DNA from 3 places in the Shewanella mangrovisoli genome. Region 1 is predicted to be linked to each of the others. Evidence: predicted binding sites of a transcription regulator. Region 1 holds the regulator's gene; each other region holds the start of a gene.
What was found. Region 1 encodes sigma-54, which starts transcription at its own class of promoters, with help from an activator protein. Its sites were predicted from a motif close to GTTGGCACGNNNNTNGNNT; they were not measured.
Positions count from the first base shown of each region.

Region 2: a site for sigma-54 is predicted at 2,011-2,029, ahead of K0H60_RS17705 (P-II family nitrogen regulator). Genes of this name have one in related genera too.
Region 3: a site for sigma-54 is predicted at 3,377-3,395, ahead of flhA (flagellar biosynthesis protein FlhA). Genes of this name have one in related genera too.

Region 1 covers NZ_CP080412.1:831,153-836,665, reverse strand. The annotation lists gene K0H60_RS03705 (KpsF/GutQ family sugar-phosphate isomerase) at 1-811, shown strand, start outside; gene kdsC (3-deoxy-manno-octulosonate-8-phosphatase KdsC) at 811-1,362, shown strand; gene lptC (LPS export ABC transporter periplasmic protein LptC) at 1,359-1,919, shown strand; gene lptA (lipopolysaccharide transport periplasmic protein LptA) at 1,906-2,457, shown strand; gene lptB (LPS export ABC transporter ATP-binding protein) at 2,454-3,185, shown strand; gene K0H60_RS03680 (RNA polymerase factor sigma-54) at 3,292-4,767, shown strand; gene hpf (ribosome hibernation promoting factor) at 4,796-5,083, shown strand; gene ptsN (PTS IIA-like nitrogen regulatory protein PtsN) at 5,086-5,513, shown strand, end outside.
Region 2 covers NZ_CP080412.1:4,056,605-4,062,117, reverse strand. The annotation lists gene K0H60_RS17720 (hypothetical protein) at 1-329, shown strand, start outside; gene K0H60_RS17715 (Lcl domain-containing protein) at 423-1,157, shown strand; gene K0H60_RS17710 (hydrolase) at 1,208-1,750, opposite strand; gene K0H60_RS17705 (P-II family nitrogen regulator) at 2,076-2,414, shown strand; gene K0H60_RS17700 (ammonium transporter) at 2,425-3,675, shown strand; gene K0H60_RS17695 (hypothetical protein) at 3,792-4,139, shown strand; gene K0H60_RS17690 (tetratricopeptide repeat protein) at 4,258-5,445, shown strand.
Region 3 covers NZ_CP080412.1:1,564,697-1,570,209, reverse strand. The annotation lists gene flhF (flagellar biosynthesis GTPase FlhF) at 1-1,229, opposite strand, end outside; gene flhA (flagellar biosynthesis protein FlhA) at 1,241-3,340, opposite strand; gene flhB (flagellar biosynthesis protein FlhB) at 3,459-4,589, opposite strand; gene fliR (flagellar biosynthetic protein FliR) at 4,607-5,404, opposite strand; gene fliQ (flagellar biosynthesis protein FliQ) at 5,409-5,513, opposite strand, start outside.

The DNA.
Region 1 (5,513 bases):
AGGCCACATTGGCAATAAAATCTCGGCCACCCTCGCCAGCACAGGCACCCCAGCGTTTTTTGTCCACCCCGGCGAAGCGAGCCATGGTGATCTAGGCGTGCTCTCGGACAATGATGTGATTCTTGCGATTTCAAACTCGGGCGAGTCGAGCGAAATCCTCGCGCTGATGCCGGTCATCCAGCGTAAAGCCATCCCTGTGATTGCCATGACAGGCAAGCCAGAATCCACCATGGCGCGTCTATCTAAAATTCATTTATGTATTGAGGTGCCAGAGGAAGCCTGTCCGCTTGGGCTGGCGCCAACTTCAAGCACCACAGCAACCTTAGTCATGGGTGATGCCATCGCCATTGCGCTGCTGCAAGCCAAAGGCTTTACCCGGGAAGATTTCGCCATGTCCCATCCGGGCGGCGCCTTAGGTCGTAAGCTGCTGCTTAAAGTCAGCAACGTGATGCACAGCGGCGATGATTTACCTTTGGTTAAACACGATATCTGCATCACCGATGCTCTGTATGAGATCTCCAAGAAAGGCCTTGGCATGACGGCGGTTATCGATGAACAAAACAAACTCGTGGGTATCTTTACCGACGGCGACCTGCGCCGGGTTATCGATGCCCAAGTCAACCTTCGCACCACGCCTATCGCCGATGTGATGACGCGAAACTGTGTCACAATTACTGAAAACGTTTTAGCGGCGCAGGCGCTGCAAGTGATGGATTCCAAAAATATCAACGGCCTGATAGTGATAGATAAAGAACATCATCCTGTCGGTGCTCTCAATATGCTCGATATGGTTAAAGCGGGAGTGATTTAATGCCACAGCAAGGTTTTTACGGCCCCATCAGCGACGATGTTTGGCAAAGGGCGCAAAAAATTAAACTGCTGATCTGCGATGTGGACGGGGTGTTTTCCGACGGCCGCATTTATTTGAGCAACTCAGGGGAAGAGCTCAAAGCCTTCCACACCCGCGATGGTTATGGCGTGCGCTCGTTACTGACCAGTGGTTTTAATCTGGCGGTTATCACTGGCCGTCAGTCTAAAATTGTCGAAAACCGCATGACGGCGCTGGGTGTGACCCATATTTATCAGGGCGTGGATAATAAATTCGTTCCCTATGAAGAGCTGCTGTCGCTCTACAATGTCACCCCAGAAGAAGTCGCCTATATCGGTGATGATATTGTCGACCTGCCGGTGATGAATGTGGTCGGCTTGGCTGTCTGTGTCGCCGATGGTCACCCCTATGTCCGTCAACATGCCCATTTTGTGACTCACTTAAATGGTGGGCATGGCGCACTCAGGGAACTCACGGATCTGCTCTTATTGAGCCAAAACAAGTTCACTTCCGCCCATGGGATGAGCATATGAGTCGTGTGACCCTCGCCATTATCGCCTTTTTTGGTACTGCGCTGGTGCTATATTGGCAAGTGCAGCAAAAACGCGGTGGCGATACGGATGACAGCTTGAACGTCAGTGACAGACCCGATTACATTATCGAAGATCTGCGCAGTATTGAGTTTAATGAACAAGGGCAAGTTAACAGTCGCGTCACGGCAAAGCACATGGAACACTATGAGCTGAAAAACCAAACCGACTTTACTGAGCCCGTCTATCTTGTCTATCCCGACCAAGGTAAAGCAAAATGGCAGATCCGAGCCGACCAAGGTCGACTCAACAAAGATACCGGCAAGGTTGTATTAGAAAATAATGTTATTATCGATGCCATCAGCCCTGGTGAACCCATACAGACATTGTCCACCAGTTTTTTAGAACTCGATCTCAACACTATGATAATGACCTCTGACCGCATCATTTACGTCACAGGGAAAGATTTTAATATTCAAGGGCAAGGCCTTTATGCCGACCTTAACGCGCAGGAAGTGCAATTGACCAGTCAGGTAGTAGGAACCTATGAAGCAAAATAACATATTACTTGCCGGCCTAATGCTAATCACCAGCATGAGTGCCTTCGCCAAGGTCGGTGACTTACAGCAAGAAGTGAAAATTAAAGCCGTTAGCCAAACTGCGGACATTAAAAACAATCAGATCATTTTCTTCGGTCCGGTTGAAGTCACCCAAGGCTCGATTAAAATCCATGCAGATCAACTACGTGCATTTTCTGCCGAAGGGGAAAACAGCAAGATTTTAGTGGCAACGGGTAACCCTGCGACTTACAGCCAAATTCTCGACGATGGACGCCCAGCTTCGGCTAGCGCCAAAGAAATTCGCTACGAAATGGCGACCCGCACCCTGACCTTAACAGGCTCAGCGACCCTAGACCAAGCGGGTAGCCAAGTGACGGGTAACCTCATCCGTTACGATATTATTCAGCAAAAACTGATCGCTGAGAGCACAGGTAGCGGCGATGATCGCGTGATTACCATTATTCAACCTGACAACTATCAGGAAGAACTCAAGAATCAGCCTGCGGACAAACCTGTGAAAAAACAGGATTCTAAATGACCCAAATCACCTTAAAAGCACAGAATCTCGCTAAGAGTTATAAGAGTCGTCAGGTTGTGAAAGATGTCAGCCTGACGGTCAAAACGGGTCAAGTCGTCGGCCTGCTCGGCCCAAACGGTGCGGGTAAAACCACCACCTTTTACATGGTCGTGGGCTTAGTCAAAAGCGATAAAGGCCATATCTTTATCGACGATGATGATTTAACCGCCGATCCCATGCACCTGCGCGCCCGCAAAGGCATTGGTTACCTGCCACAGGAAGCCAGTATCTTTCGCAAGCTGACAGTGCACGACAATATCATGGCGGTACTGCAAACCCGTAAAGAGCTCAATCGCGACCAACGCGAAGAAGAGCTGGAACATCTGCTCGAAGAGTTCCATATCACCCATATTCGCGATAGCCAAGGCATGTCGTTATCGGGCGGTGAACGTCGCCGCGTCGAAATTGCCCGCGCCTTAGCGGCCAATCCTAAGTTTATTCTGCTCGATGAACCCTTCGCCGGTGTCGACCCGATTTCGGTTATCGATATCAAGAAAATCATCGAACAACTCAAGAGCCGAGGCCTTGGGGTACTGATCACAGACCACAATGTGCGCGAGACTTTAGACGTCTGTGAACATGCCTACATTGTCAGTCACGGAAACCTGATTGCCGAAGGAACTCCCGCAGAGATCTTAGACAATCAGCAAGTTAGGGCTGTGTACTTAGGTGAACAATTCAGGCTATAGTTACTTAAACAGAGCCAATTAGCCTTGAATTTTGGCTTAGTAAGCGCCATCAATATGATAACAAGCGGCCTAAATTCAAAATAATAACGTAGGGATCAGCGGTAACATGAAAGCGTCACTCCAGCTCAAACTGGGTCAACAGTTAACCATGACGCCACAACTTCAACAGGCCATTCGTCTGTTGCAATTGTCGTCATTGGAACTGCAGCAAGAGATCCAGCAAGCCTTAGACTCTAATCCTCTTCTCGAGCTGGAAGAGGAGCAATTCGACGCGCCTACCGAACGTAAGCAAGATATCGCCGATACCGACTTTAGCGAAACGACAGCTCAGCCACAGGAACAAGATAATTCCACCGTAGACATTGCCGAGTCGCTGACCAAAGAATCCCTGCCCGAAGAACTCCCCATGGACACCACTTGGGATGAAGTCTTTACCGCATCGCCAAACTCAGGTTCTGGCGCTAGCCGTGAAGATGACATGCCCTTCCAAGGGGAAACCAGTGAAGGCCTGTACGAACATTTAGAATGGCAAAAAAACCTCACGCCCTTCTCTGAAACCGATTTAGCCATCGCCACCGCGATTATTGATGCCATTGACGATCAAGGTTATCTCACTCAAAGTACTGAAGATATCCTCGAGGCCATGGGCAATCCCGAGATAGAACTGGATGAAGTCGAAGCCGTACTCAAGCGCATTCAACACTTCGATCCCGTCGGTGTCGCCGCAAGGGATTTAAGCGAATGTCTGCTTATCCAACTCTCCCATTTTTCGCCAGATACCCCACACCTCGAAAACGCCCGTATGTTGATCAAAGATCATTTAGATCTGATCGCTGCCCGCGACTTTAGGTTGTTGATGCGTAAAACCAAGCTTAAGGAAGATGATCTGCGCGAGAGCATTGCCCTCATCCAAACCTTAAACCCTCGCCCCGGTTTGCTCATCACCCCTGTCGATGAAGAATATGTCATCCCCGATGTGTCGGTGTCGAAGAAAAATGGTCGCTGGGTGGTCGAGTTAAACCCGGACTGCATGCCAAAAATCAATGTAAATCAGCAATATGCAGCCATGGCGCGCAGCACCAAAAGCCAAGCCGATAGCCAATTTATCCGCGGGCATCTGCAAGAAGCCAAGTGGTTTATTAAAAGCCTTGAAAGCCGTAACGAAACACTGCTCAAGGTGGCAAACTGCATAGTGCAATACCAACAGGGTTTCTTCGAATACGGTGAAGAAGCCATGAAACCTATGGTCCTAAACGATATCGCCGAGGCGGTAGAGATGCATGAGTCCACCATTTCACGGGTGACCACACAAAAATACATGCATACCCCAAAGGGACTTTTTGAACTAAAATATTTCTTCTCAAGCCACGTCGGGACTGATGATGGCGGTGAGTGCTCATCCACGGCAATCAGAGCCTTCATTAAGAAACTGGTTGCAGCGGAAAACCAGAAAAAACCATTAAGCGACAGCAAGATGGCGCAGCTTCTGGCAGAACAGGGAATTAACGTTGCGCGCAGAACCATTGCGAAGTACCGAGAGGCGATGCTTATTCCCCCTTCCAATCAGCGTAAAAGTTTATAGCCTAAAGTGGAAATCGGAGGACGTTTATATGCAAATAAACCTGAGTGGACACCATATCGAGATTACTGAATCGTTACGGGCTTATGTTGAGGAAAAGTTTTCAAAACTTGAACGTCATTTCGAACAGATCAATAATGTGCACGTTGTGCTCAATGTTGAGAAAATGCAACAAATTGCCGAAGCGAGAATCAACCTCACCGGTGGTGAAGTCTTCGCGACTTCAGAGCATGCAGATATGTATGCTGCCATAGACGTCCTGATCGACAAGCTTGATCGTCAGGTTATTAAACACAAAGAGAAGTTAACAAAACACTAGCAATGGAACTTCGTACCATACTGCGGCCGGAATGCACGACCTGCGCCACTCCGGGCAGTAAGAAAAAGGTACTGGAACTTATCAGCGACTTAGCCGCTGCCCAGTACCCCACCCTCTCATCTCAAGAGATCTTCGAAAGCCTAGTGGCGCGCGAAAAGATGGGGAGCACAGGTATAGGTAACGGCATCGCCATTCCACATGGTCGATTAACCGATATAACACAACCCATAGCCATATTGGTGAAATGTGAGGAGCCGATAGCCTTTGATGCTATCGATAAACAACCTGTCGACATTTTATTTGCGCTGCTGGTGCCTGCTGACCAATGTCAACAGCACTTAAGCACTTTGTCCTGCATGGCTGAAAAGCTCAGCGACAAGCAAATATTGAAGCAATTGCGCAAGACGCATGATGAAACGGAACTCTATCA
Region 2 (5,513 bases), 1.5 Mb from region 1:
AGAGTGTACGCGAGTTTGCTAGCCCTGAGCTGGCGTGGGAAACCGCGCGATTCATCATTCGTGTCGATGCCCTCGACCGTCAGCAATACCGTTATGCCGCCTGGGCAAAGGGCAAATCCATGAGCGAGAAACCTGATTTAGTCCTCAAAAAGGGGAAGTTAGTTCTCGATGGTAACGGCGGTAATCATTCCTTCCAGTTTAAAAGCGGCCCCTATCTCTATGTCTGCGATGTAATAGTGCTGAGCGCCGAAGAAAGGCCCATAGGTGAGCTGTTGGTTTACAAGAACGACCAACTGCTGGTGCAGGAAGCCGTGGTTAAAGCGCTATAGCCTAATCGAGCCAATCACTTAAGGCTGATCCGGGAGGCAATTCTGGATTAGCTGTACTGTCTTTTTATCAACACTGGATTAAGGTTTGTTGTCATGATTAATCCCACTAAAATCGCCATTATCAGCAGTGCCATAGTGCTGTTGTTTTTACTGACAGAATGTCGCCAAAAAGAGCAAATTTCCCTGTGTGGCCACGTCGAAGGTACGCCAATCGATACTAGTTTTGATGGCGGCCTCGATAATAACGACCGTACTCTGGCATCAACCAATTGCTTAAAAATCAAAGCGCTTTACGATAAAAGTGATCGTCAGACGAAATGGTTTAGCAGTTCGCCCTCCATCGCCGTGATGAACGCCTTGGGTTATCTTAAACAAGATGATGCCAACAACAGTGGCGATAGCTATGCGATGACGTTTAACGTGCCGGAGGAGTTTGTATTTGGCCCGAGCCGAGGCGAATATGCTCTGTTCCGTCAGGATGGTAAAGGCGTCATCTTACCCGGCACCGAAGCGGCAAAGGGTCATGAGGCCAAGGTTGGCGTCGACGGTCAGTTTGACCGCTGGTGCCAAAAATTGGCTTCACTCGAGTTTGCCGGTAAAGATAATTGGCGCAGGCCAACGGAGCAGGAGTTAAATACCCTCTATGGGTACGGCGAGAGTCGCGCAGCCTATCAACGTGCGCAGTGGAGCTCGACGATTGACTCTTGGTCTAGTACTGTCAATGAGACCGAATTCTTGGCTGGCATTATCTCTGTCGCCCCCAGCGGCTATAGTTCTCGCAGCTATGCTAATAGTGCCAACTATGCCGTTTGTGTTGCCGCATTTTGAATACTAAAGAGAGCTTGAACAAGCTCTCTTCTCACCTTATTTAATCAACCTTATTTAATCAATTTAATCAGCGCCTTAAATCTATCTCCCTGAGCTTCATGTTGCAGTTCAAATAACAGTGACTCCACATTGGTGAGGGTTGCTCCCTTGGCTGTCATCATTTGGATGCCCAGCTGTTTATTGTCAACGCTGCGGGAAGACACCGCATCGGCGACAAGGTGCACCGAGTAGTGCTGGTCGAGCAGATCGCGGCAGGTTTGGTACACGCAAACATGGGTTTCTATCCCCGCAAGCAAGACCTGTTTGCGCCGAGTTTGGGTTAATGCATTGGCAAATTCATCACAATACCAACCACTAAAGTGCTGCTTGGCAATGGGTGAGCCAGTTCTTTCGAGCAAGGTTTTTAACTCTTCTGTGGTCGAGCCAAGTTTGGCGGGTAATTGCTCGAGCCAGAGGATGGGGATTTCAAACAGCTGTGCGCCTTGGATAAGTGTACTCAACTGCTGATGAAGCTTGGCTGAGTTATCCATGATCTGAGCGAGCTTTCCCTGCACATCGACGATAACGAGTACACATTCTTCGGGTTTTAACATCGGGCGTTCCTTCTGCGCGGGTGGAATAAAGGCATCGTTTAGCGATTGCTCTGCTTATTTTGTGAATTGTTTGTTTTTTGCACTGTTAGTAAACCCTAATTGGGCAGCCTCACCAATAGGGCAAAGGTCGAATATGGCGTGCACTTAAATTGCTCACTAAAAGAGTGCGTCGCTCTTCTGCTTGCACAAGTCTGGTGCATTTTTAATCGAACTATTCCTGGCTAATCTTTGTTATTTCTTTTAAATCAATAAATTAAAATTCTGGCCTGATGATTGAATTATCTTGGCTACAAGTTAATAACAATCGCGTTTTTTGGAGGTCAGGATGAAACTAGTCAGCGCTATCATCAAGCCATTTAAATTGGATGATGTCCGTGAAGCTATCGCCGGTATTGGTATTGAGGGGATGACGGTGACCGAGGTTAAAGGTTTTGGCCGTCAAAAGGGGCACACGGAGTTGTATCGTGGCGCCGAGTATCAGGTGGATTTTTTGCCAAAAGTAAAACTAGAAATTGCCACTAAAGCAGAAAATCTCGACATGCTGATTGAGGCGATTACCAGTGCGGCTCATACGGGAAAAATTGGTGATGGAAAGATTTTCGTTATCGACTTAGAACATGCCATCCGTATTCGTACGGGTGAACTCGACACTGAAGCGCTATAGGGGGCGGAAGATGGAAGAACTAACAAAATTAGGCGTGACAGTCTCTGAACTGCGCTTTGCACTCGACACCTTTTATTTTTTGATTTCAGGCGCTTTGGTTATGTGGATGGCGGCGGGTTTTGCCATGCTCGAAGCTGGCCTAGTGCGCTCTAAAAATACCACCGAAATTTTAACTAAAAACGTGGTGTTATACGCGATTGCCTGTGTGATGTACCTATTGATTGGCTACAACATTATGTACGTCGACAATGCCGAAGGTGGCTGGTTGCCTTCACTCGGTACGCTGATTGGCTCACAAGCCGACGATGCAAACCATGCTTTGGAATCTGATTTCTTCTTCCAAGTGGTGTTTGTGGCAACGGCGATGTCGATTGTCTCTGGCGCCGTAGCGGAGCGAATGAAGTTATGGGCTTTCCTGTTCTTCTCCGTGGTGATGACAGGCATTATCTACCCAGTTGAAGGCTACTGGACTTGGGGTAAAGGCTTTATCTCTAGCTTAGGCTTTGTAGACTTTGCGGGTAGCGGTATTGTGCACATGACAGGTGCTGCTGCGGCTATCGCCGGGGTGTTACTGCTCGGTGCTCGTAAGGGTAAATATGGCCCTAACGGCCAAGTCAACCCTATCCCAGGCTCTAACCTGCCAATGGCGACCTTAGGGATGTTTATCCTGTGGATGGGCTGGTTTGGTTTCAACGGTGGCTCACAATTAATGGTTTCAGATGCGGCCAACGCTAGCTCTGTCGCTAAGGTCTTCGTAAACACTAATACCGCAGCCGCTTTTGGTGCTATCTCTGCCCTAGTTGTGTGCAAAATGATTTGGGGTAAAGCGGACTTAACCATGATCTTAAACGGCATACTGGCGGGCTTAGTGGCGATTACTGCCGATCCGCTGTCGCCTTCGCTGCTGATGGCAGGGGTGATTGGTGTGGTGGCTGGTGGTTTAGTGGTGTTCTCTATCGTGGGTCTGGACAGAATCAAGATTGACGACCCTGTGGGCGCGATTTCTGTGCACGGTGTTGCGGGTTTCCTTGGTTTGATGTGTGTCCCCTTATCGAATGCCGACGCGACTATCACAGCGCAATTAACTGGCGCAGCGATTATCTTCGCATGGGTATTTAGCGCGTCGTTTGCGGTGTGGTTTGTACTCAAGATGACCATGGGCATCCGTGTTACAGAGGAAGAAGAATATAACGGTATGGATGCGTCTGACTGTGGAATCGACGCTTACCCTGAGTTTGTGACTGTCAAAAGTGCAGGCTAACAGGTGTTGATATGACTTGATGCCTCTAAGGGATAAGAGGATAGTAAAGCAGAGCCAAGTGCTCTGCTTTTTTTATGGGTCTTCGACTGCCACGCTGATACCACAAGGAGCGAATGATGCGCTTAATCTCTTATCTCACAGTGAAAATCAGACGTACCTGCTTGCTTGGGGGCATTCTGAGTGCACTCTTAGCCTTGCCCGCTTTTGCGGGGCAAGTCGTAGTGACTCGTTCGGATGAGCCATTCGATGCCTTTGCTGTGCGCGACCAAGTGCTAAAAGATTATGAATGGCAGGAATCCTTGAGAAGACAGGAGCAAATTCAAATTCTGCAGGCTCTGCCACTCGGTTGTATCGCCCAGGTAAAGCCTTACCGCTACTTTACTTGTGGTCAGGATAACTACCGGCCTTATCGTTATCAGCAGCAGGATGTGTATATCAAGGTAGACCCTCCGGCGCAGCGTTAACCCTTAAGCTGCCGCAATCCTTTGTGGCAGGCCGTTATTTTTTGTAACCATTTTATGACGTCTTTTTGGCCAAGTGTAATAAGCTCAAATAGGAGCCTTATGGTCTGGGGGACATCTCATGATACAACTGCGCACCATCTCAAGCGGCATAATCTGCTCATTATTACTTTTACTCTTATGGGGTTGCAGCTCAACAGCCCCAAAACCTAGTGATGATGAAATCGATGCCCTATTTGCAGATTCGTTGTTTAAATCTGTCAGTAATATTCCGAGCGTCGAGGATATTTTTAGCCTTCCGCCTTCTGTGGCGGCCGATGTTAGGCGAGCCTACGACCGTTACAGCTTATCGACGAAAAATCCCGTCGCGGTACACGAATGGTTAGCCAGTTATATCAATGCTAACCAAGATGGCGGCCACAGCGATTTTCACTATCAAGATAATTTGACTCAAACCGCCAGCGAAACCTATGCCCAGCGCGCGGGGAATTGTATGTCGTTGGTTGTGATGACATCGGCTTTAGCGGATGTGTTTAAAATTGGCACTGAGTTTCAAGATATTGCGATTGAACCCGTGTGGGACAAACAGGGCGAGTTTTATCTGATCAACGGCCATGTCAATCTACGCTTGTTACCCGCCGAGAGCGTGCACACTGTGTATCTGTCGGCCCATGCGATTCTGGTCGACTTTATGCCCGAGCGAGCTCTGCGAGGCTACAATAAAGTGCAAATCAATCGCCAGACCTTAACCAGCATGTTTTATAACAATATGGCCGCCGAATCCTTGGTTGAAGGGGATTTAGACCGCGCCTATGCGCTGATTAAAGCCGGCTTAAAATCTGGACACTTTATCCCTGCGCTCAACACCTTAGCCGTGATTTATCGCCACAAGGGCGATGAAAAGCGGGCAGAGCAAGTCTATCGCTATGCACTCAAATACGATGCCGATGATATGACGACCCTCTATAACTTGGCGGTGATTTTAGGTGATCAGGGCCGTTTAGAAGAGTGGGCGCAGGTCAATAAAGTGTTGGAGTTAGCGCGTATTCGTAATCCTTATTACTACTATGATATGGGTGAACAGGCCTATGATGAACACCAATACAGCGAGGCGCTCGCTTGGTATCAAAGGGCCGTGGATAAAGCCGATTATCGCCATGAGTTTTTCTTTGGTTTGTCACGTACCTATTGGGCGCTGGGCGATGAGAAGCGCGCCAAACTCAATATGGAAAAGGCCATGGCACTTAGCCGCGAAGCCACAGATAAGCATCGTTATCAGGCAAAACTGCAGGCCATGCAGCAACATTAATCCTTTACTCAACCTCCTTTGTTTGCGTTTGATTACTGGCAAAGGAGGTTTTTTATTTCCGCTCTCAG
Region 3 (5,513 bases), 730 kb from region 1:
ACATAACTTAATGGCAACCCACTTTGGATCAACACACTTAATGCGCCCGCTAACGACACGGATTCATCGAGTTTGGTGAGTACAACACCAGATAAGGGAATGCGTTTAAAGTGATTTACAGCATCTTGTAGCACACGGCGCTGCCCTGTGGCAGACAGTACCAGATAACTGCGGATAGGTATTCTGCTATTTGCAGTTAAATTATCAAGTTGCTGGTAAAGCCGCATATCTCGTTGGCCCATCCCCGCAGTATCTATCAATACTAGCTTGCGATTTCTGAACTGATACAGAATTTGCTCTAGCTCAGCAAGGTCATGGGCTTGCTTAACGGGACAGCCCATAATTTTGCCATAGGTGGCCAATTGCTCATAGGCGCCAATACGATAATGATCTGTAGTAATCAAAGCGACTTGGTCTGCGCCATGATGGGCGGCGAAGCGAGCCGCTAATTTGGCTAAGGAAGTGGTCTTCCCCACACCCGTTGGGCCAACCAATGCCACAACACCACCTTGCTTAACGATATCATCACCTTGATTATCAAGCATATTCGCTAGACTTTGTGGCAAGGCACGAACTAATTCTGCTGGGGTATAGTGTTGACTAAGCGCCGCTAGCTTGTTCGCGACCGCAGGCGAAAACTCAGCCTCCAGTAACTTTGACTCCAGCATGGCACCCACAGGGTCAATACGTTTTTTGTGTTCAGTCATCAACGCAGACACTTGATGAGTGAGCAAATTGCGTAAAGATGCTAACTCATCACGCATCGCTTCGAGATCCGCATTTTGTTTCTGTGATACCTGCGGCTTCTTATCGAAGGCATTTCCCATATCACGGCGCTCAGCTTTTGGCGCCGCGGGTGCCTGTAGTGCTTGTGCCCACGCAGGCAATTCCGCGTCTTGCTGTTGATGAGTGAGTTGTTGGTTTAAACGGCTTTGTTGCTTCTCGAGCAAGGCTTGGAGAGAGTCCGCTGGCGCCGAGGGTTTAAGCTTAGTCTCAGCACGAATCGGCGCTTTAGCACCGAGCGACACTAAATCATCACTCACATCCATAAAAGTCGGTGCAGCTGCAGGCGCCTTCGCTTTGGGCTCGTCATAGTCAACGGCGGCCACAATCTCAATGCCGCCATTTACTTTTTTATTCGACATAATCACGGCATCGGAGCCGAGCGTGTCCTTCACTTGGGCCAGTGCAGCACGCATGTCTTTGGCAAAAAAACGTTTAATCTTCACTTATGCGTCCTCTACTGGCCGACGGCAGACACTATGCGTATTTGCTTTTCATCGGGGATTTCTTGGTAAGAAATCACTCTGAGATTAGGAATAGTATATTTAACAAAGCGAGACAGTGTCGCACGTAACATACCTGACGTTAGCAAAATAGCGGGCTGACCAACCATTTCTTGCTTTTGAGCGGCATCCGCTAAGGATTGCTGCATACGCTCTGCAAGACCAGGTTCGATATTCGGACCATCGCCACCGGTTGCTTGCATTGACTGATGCAACATCTGTTCCAACTCTGGCGCCAAAGTTATGACAGGTATTTCAAGTTCAGGACCCGAGATCTCTTGAACTATCATGCGCTTCAATGCGATACGCACTGCCGCCGTTAACACTTCAGTATCGTTACTCTTAGTGCCGTATTCTAACAAAGTTTGCACTATGGTACGCAAGTCTCTGACAGAAACTCCTTCATTTAATAGGTTTTGCATCACTTTTACGACATTTCCTAGCGGCATCACATCCGGAATAAAGCCATCCACCAGCTTAGGCGAATGCTTGGCAAGCATATCCATCAGTTGTTGCACTTCTTCGTAGCCTAAGAGTTTCGCCGCATTATTCGTCAAAATCTGACTGATGTGGGTTGCCACCACTGTCGCAGCATCCACCACGGTATAACCTAAGGTTTGTGCATGTTCGCGAAGCTCTGGGGCAATCCACACGGCTTCAAGACCAAAGGCAGGATCACGAGTCTCTATACCATCGAGCTTACCGTAAACTTGACCAGGGTTGATGGCAAGTTCGCAGTCATGGCGAATATCCGCCTCTCCAACCACCACGCCCATTAACGAGATGCGATAGGCATTAGGTGATAAATCGAGGTTGTCACGAATATGTACCGCAGGCACCAAGAAGCCCAGTTCTTGCGAAAGTTTTTTACGTACCCCTTTGATCCGACTCAGTAACTCGCCACCTTGGCCCTTATCGACCAACGGGATCAAACGGTAACCCACTTCTAGACCGATAGTATCAACATGGTGCACATCGTCCCAGCTAAGTTCTTTAGGTTCTCTTTCGGCTCTTTCCGTTGGGCCCGTTTTGACTTGCTCAAGGGCTTTGGCACGTTTGGCTTCATTACGTTTGAAGATAAAGTAAGCGGCACCAGCGGTGATCACGGCAAAGCTTAAAAACGCCATATGTGGCATGCCAGGCACAATACCCATCACAAAGAGTACGCCGGCCGCAATACTGAGCGACTTGTGACTGTCAAACATCTGACTGATCAGCATCTGGCCCATGTCGCCAGATTCATTTTGACGGGTCACCATCAACGCCGCGGCGATTGACAGTAATAAACCTGGGATTTGCGCGACGAGACCGTCACCAATGGTTAACAGGGTATAAATTTCAACGGCTTGGGAGAATGTCAAACCGTGCTGCACAATCCCGATAATAAACCCACCGAGAATGTTGATCACCAAAATCATAATACCGGCAATCGCATCGCCCTTCACAAACTTAGATGCACCGTCCATTGCGCCATAGAAGTCGGCTTCGCGGGTCACCTCGGCGCGTCTGGTTCTGGCTTGATCCTGATTAATAATACCTGCGTTTAAGTCGGCATCGATGGCCATTTGCTTACCGGGCATCGCATCTAAGGTAAAGCGAGCACTCACCTCGGCAATACGGCCAGCACCTTTAGTCACAACGGCAAAGTTGATAATAATCAAAATGATAAATACGACTAAACCTACAGCATAGTTACCGCCAATCACCACGGAGCCGAAGGCCTCGATCACCTTACCGGCGGCGTCACCACCATTGTGACCTTCGAGTAATACTACACGGGTTGATGCCACGTTAAGCGCGAGTCGCAGCAATGTTGCAACTAATAAAACGGTTGGAAACGCAGCAAAGTCTAAGGGTCTGTCGGTATAAATCGCGACAAGAAGAACAATCAAAGCCAAGGCAATGTTAAAGGAGAATAAAACGTCGAGCAGAAACGGCGGGATAGGCAGCACAATCATGGCCAATGCCGCAAGCACTAGCATTGGCGTACCTATGCCCTTGAAAGAGCTCAGTTTCAACTGTTTTACTTGGCCTAGGGAGGCTTTAACATCCATTCACAGATACCTAAACTTTGACGCATAACAGCCTGAAAGCAAAAAGCGCGCCAACTGCTAGCGCTTCTTGTTGTGGGTTTATCTCTGTGAACTATTTCTTCGGTAACCTAACACTTAACTAGTGTTTTAGATCGTCAGGAATGGGTTGATTAACAGGGATTGGGATAGGTTTACGGCCACGACCTTTTTGGTACTGGCGTAACTGGAACACATAAGCCAGTACCTGCGCCACCGCTGTAAATAGGCCCTCTGGGATCTGCTGCTCAAGCTTAGTGGTGTGATAAATTGCCCGCGCCAGCGGTGGCGCCGAAACAATCGCAATATTATGTGCCCTTGCCACTTCACGGATTTTAAAGGCGACTTCGTCCACCCCTTTAGCGATAACAAAAGGCGCTGCAGAGCGCTTTACATCGTACTTGATGGCCACGGCATAATGCTCAGGGTTTACCACAATCACATCTGCATTGGGAACTTCAGCCATCATGCGTCGCTGCGCTAACTCACGCTGCATTTGCCGTACTCGACCTTTAACCTCAGGTTTACCTTCTGTATCTTTATACTCGTCTTTAACTTCCTGCTTAGTCATTTTCAGTTGTTTGTTGTGGTTCCAGATCTGAAACGGCACATCGATCACCACTATGACTAAGACGGAGGAGCAAAGCAGAATGAACATCCACACTAACAAATCCAGCGCGTGATGGACGTTACCGGGGAGATGATCGGCAGACAGGAGCAGAATATCGTTGAAATAATGACTGAGTAGCAAATAAGCCGCGATTGCTACCACAGAGAACTTAGCAATCCCTTTGGTTAATTCAACCAAGGCCTGCACACCAAACATCCGCTTAAACCCCGCAATAGGGCTCATCTTACTGGCTTTAGGCATCATGGCTTGGGTAGAGAAATTCATCCCACCAAGGGATACGTTACCAATAAATGCCACCACGACAATCAGTAACATAATCTTGAGTAACGGCCAGCCAATCTCGCTCCCCACGACGCCCCATACATTAAACATCTGGTTCGTATCGAAAATAGCGGCGCGCTCCATGGTAAATACACGCTCGAATACATTGGATAGGGCTTTCGCTATTCCAGGTCCAAGCATATATAAGCCAGTCGCCGCCGAGAGTAACACGGTCGCGGTACCTAACTCTTTTGAACGGGCTACCTGCCCTTTCTCTCGCGCCTGTTCGAGGCGCCTCCCGGTGGGTTCCTCGCTGCGTTCGCCGCTACTTTCTTCAGCCATTACGCGTTCCTATCCGGTTAGAATATGCCATTGGCTTGACACTGAAGCCCTAAAATATCGCAAAGCAAAAGCTGTGCCGACGCCCAGACTTCTTCGAAATGGGCCATTACGGGAGTCAAGGTCAACCATAAAATCAGCAGTCCACCAATCATAGTGATGGGGAAACCTATCGAGAAAATGTTCAGCTGCGGCGCGGCGCGGGTCATGACTCCAAAGGATAAGTTAACGAGTAGTAAGGCAATAATCGCCGAGAGCGACATGGTCAGTGCCGCGCCAAACATATAGGAGCCCCATTCCGCCAGCGAGCGATAACTTGTCAAGGTTAGCCCTTGATTCGAAATAGGTAAGGTCTCAAAACTGGCGACAAGCATACGGATCATCAACAGGTGTCCATCGACAGCGAGAAAAATCAACGTCGCGAGTAATAAAAAGAAGTTACCTATCACTGGCGTTTGTTGGCCAGAACCAGGGTCAACCATAGAGGCAAAACCTAAACTGGTTTGCATACCAATGATCTGGCCCGTTAACACAAAGGTTTGCATCACCATTTGGGTCACAAAACCCATGGCGACGCCAATAATAATTTGCTGGGCGGTAATAAAAACAGCGCTTAAGGAAAAGAGTTCGGCATCCTTTACGGGCGGCAAAACTGGCGCAATGGCAAGCGTGATGGCAATTGCTAACAGTAAGCGAACTCGAGTCGGAGTTGTTGTAGCCCCAAACACCACCATGACCATCAACATGCTGGTCACACGAAACAATGGCCACATGTAAGAGGCAATGGTTTGCATTAAGGTGTCGAGCAGCAGCTCCATGGACTTAACCCACCACTTGGGGAATGCGGTTAACCATTTCGATAAAGAAATCCATCAGGGTTTGCACTAACCAGTGTCCCATGACCATCAAGGCCAGTAAGGTCACTAT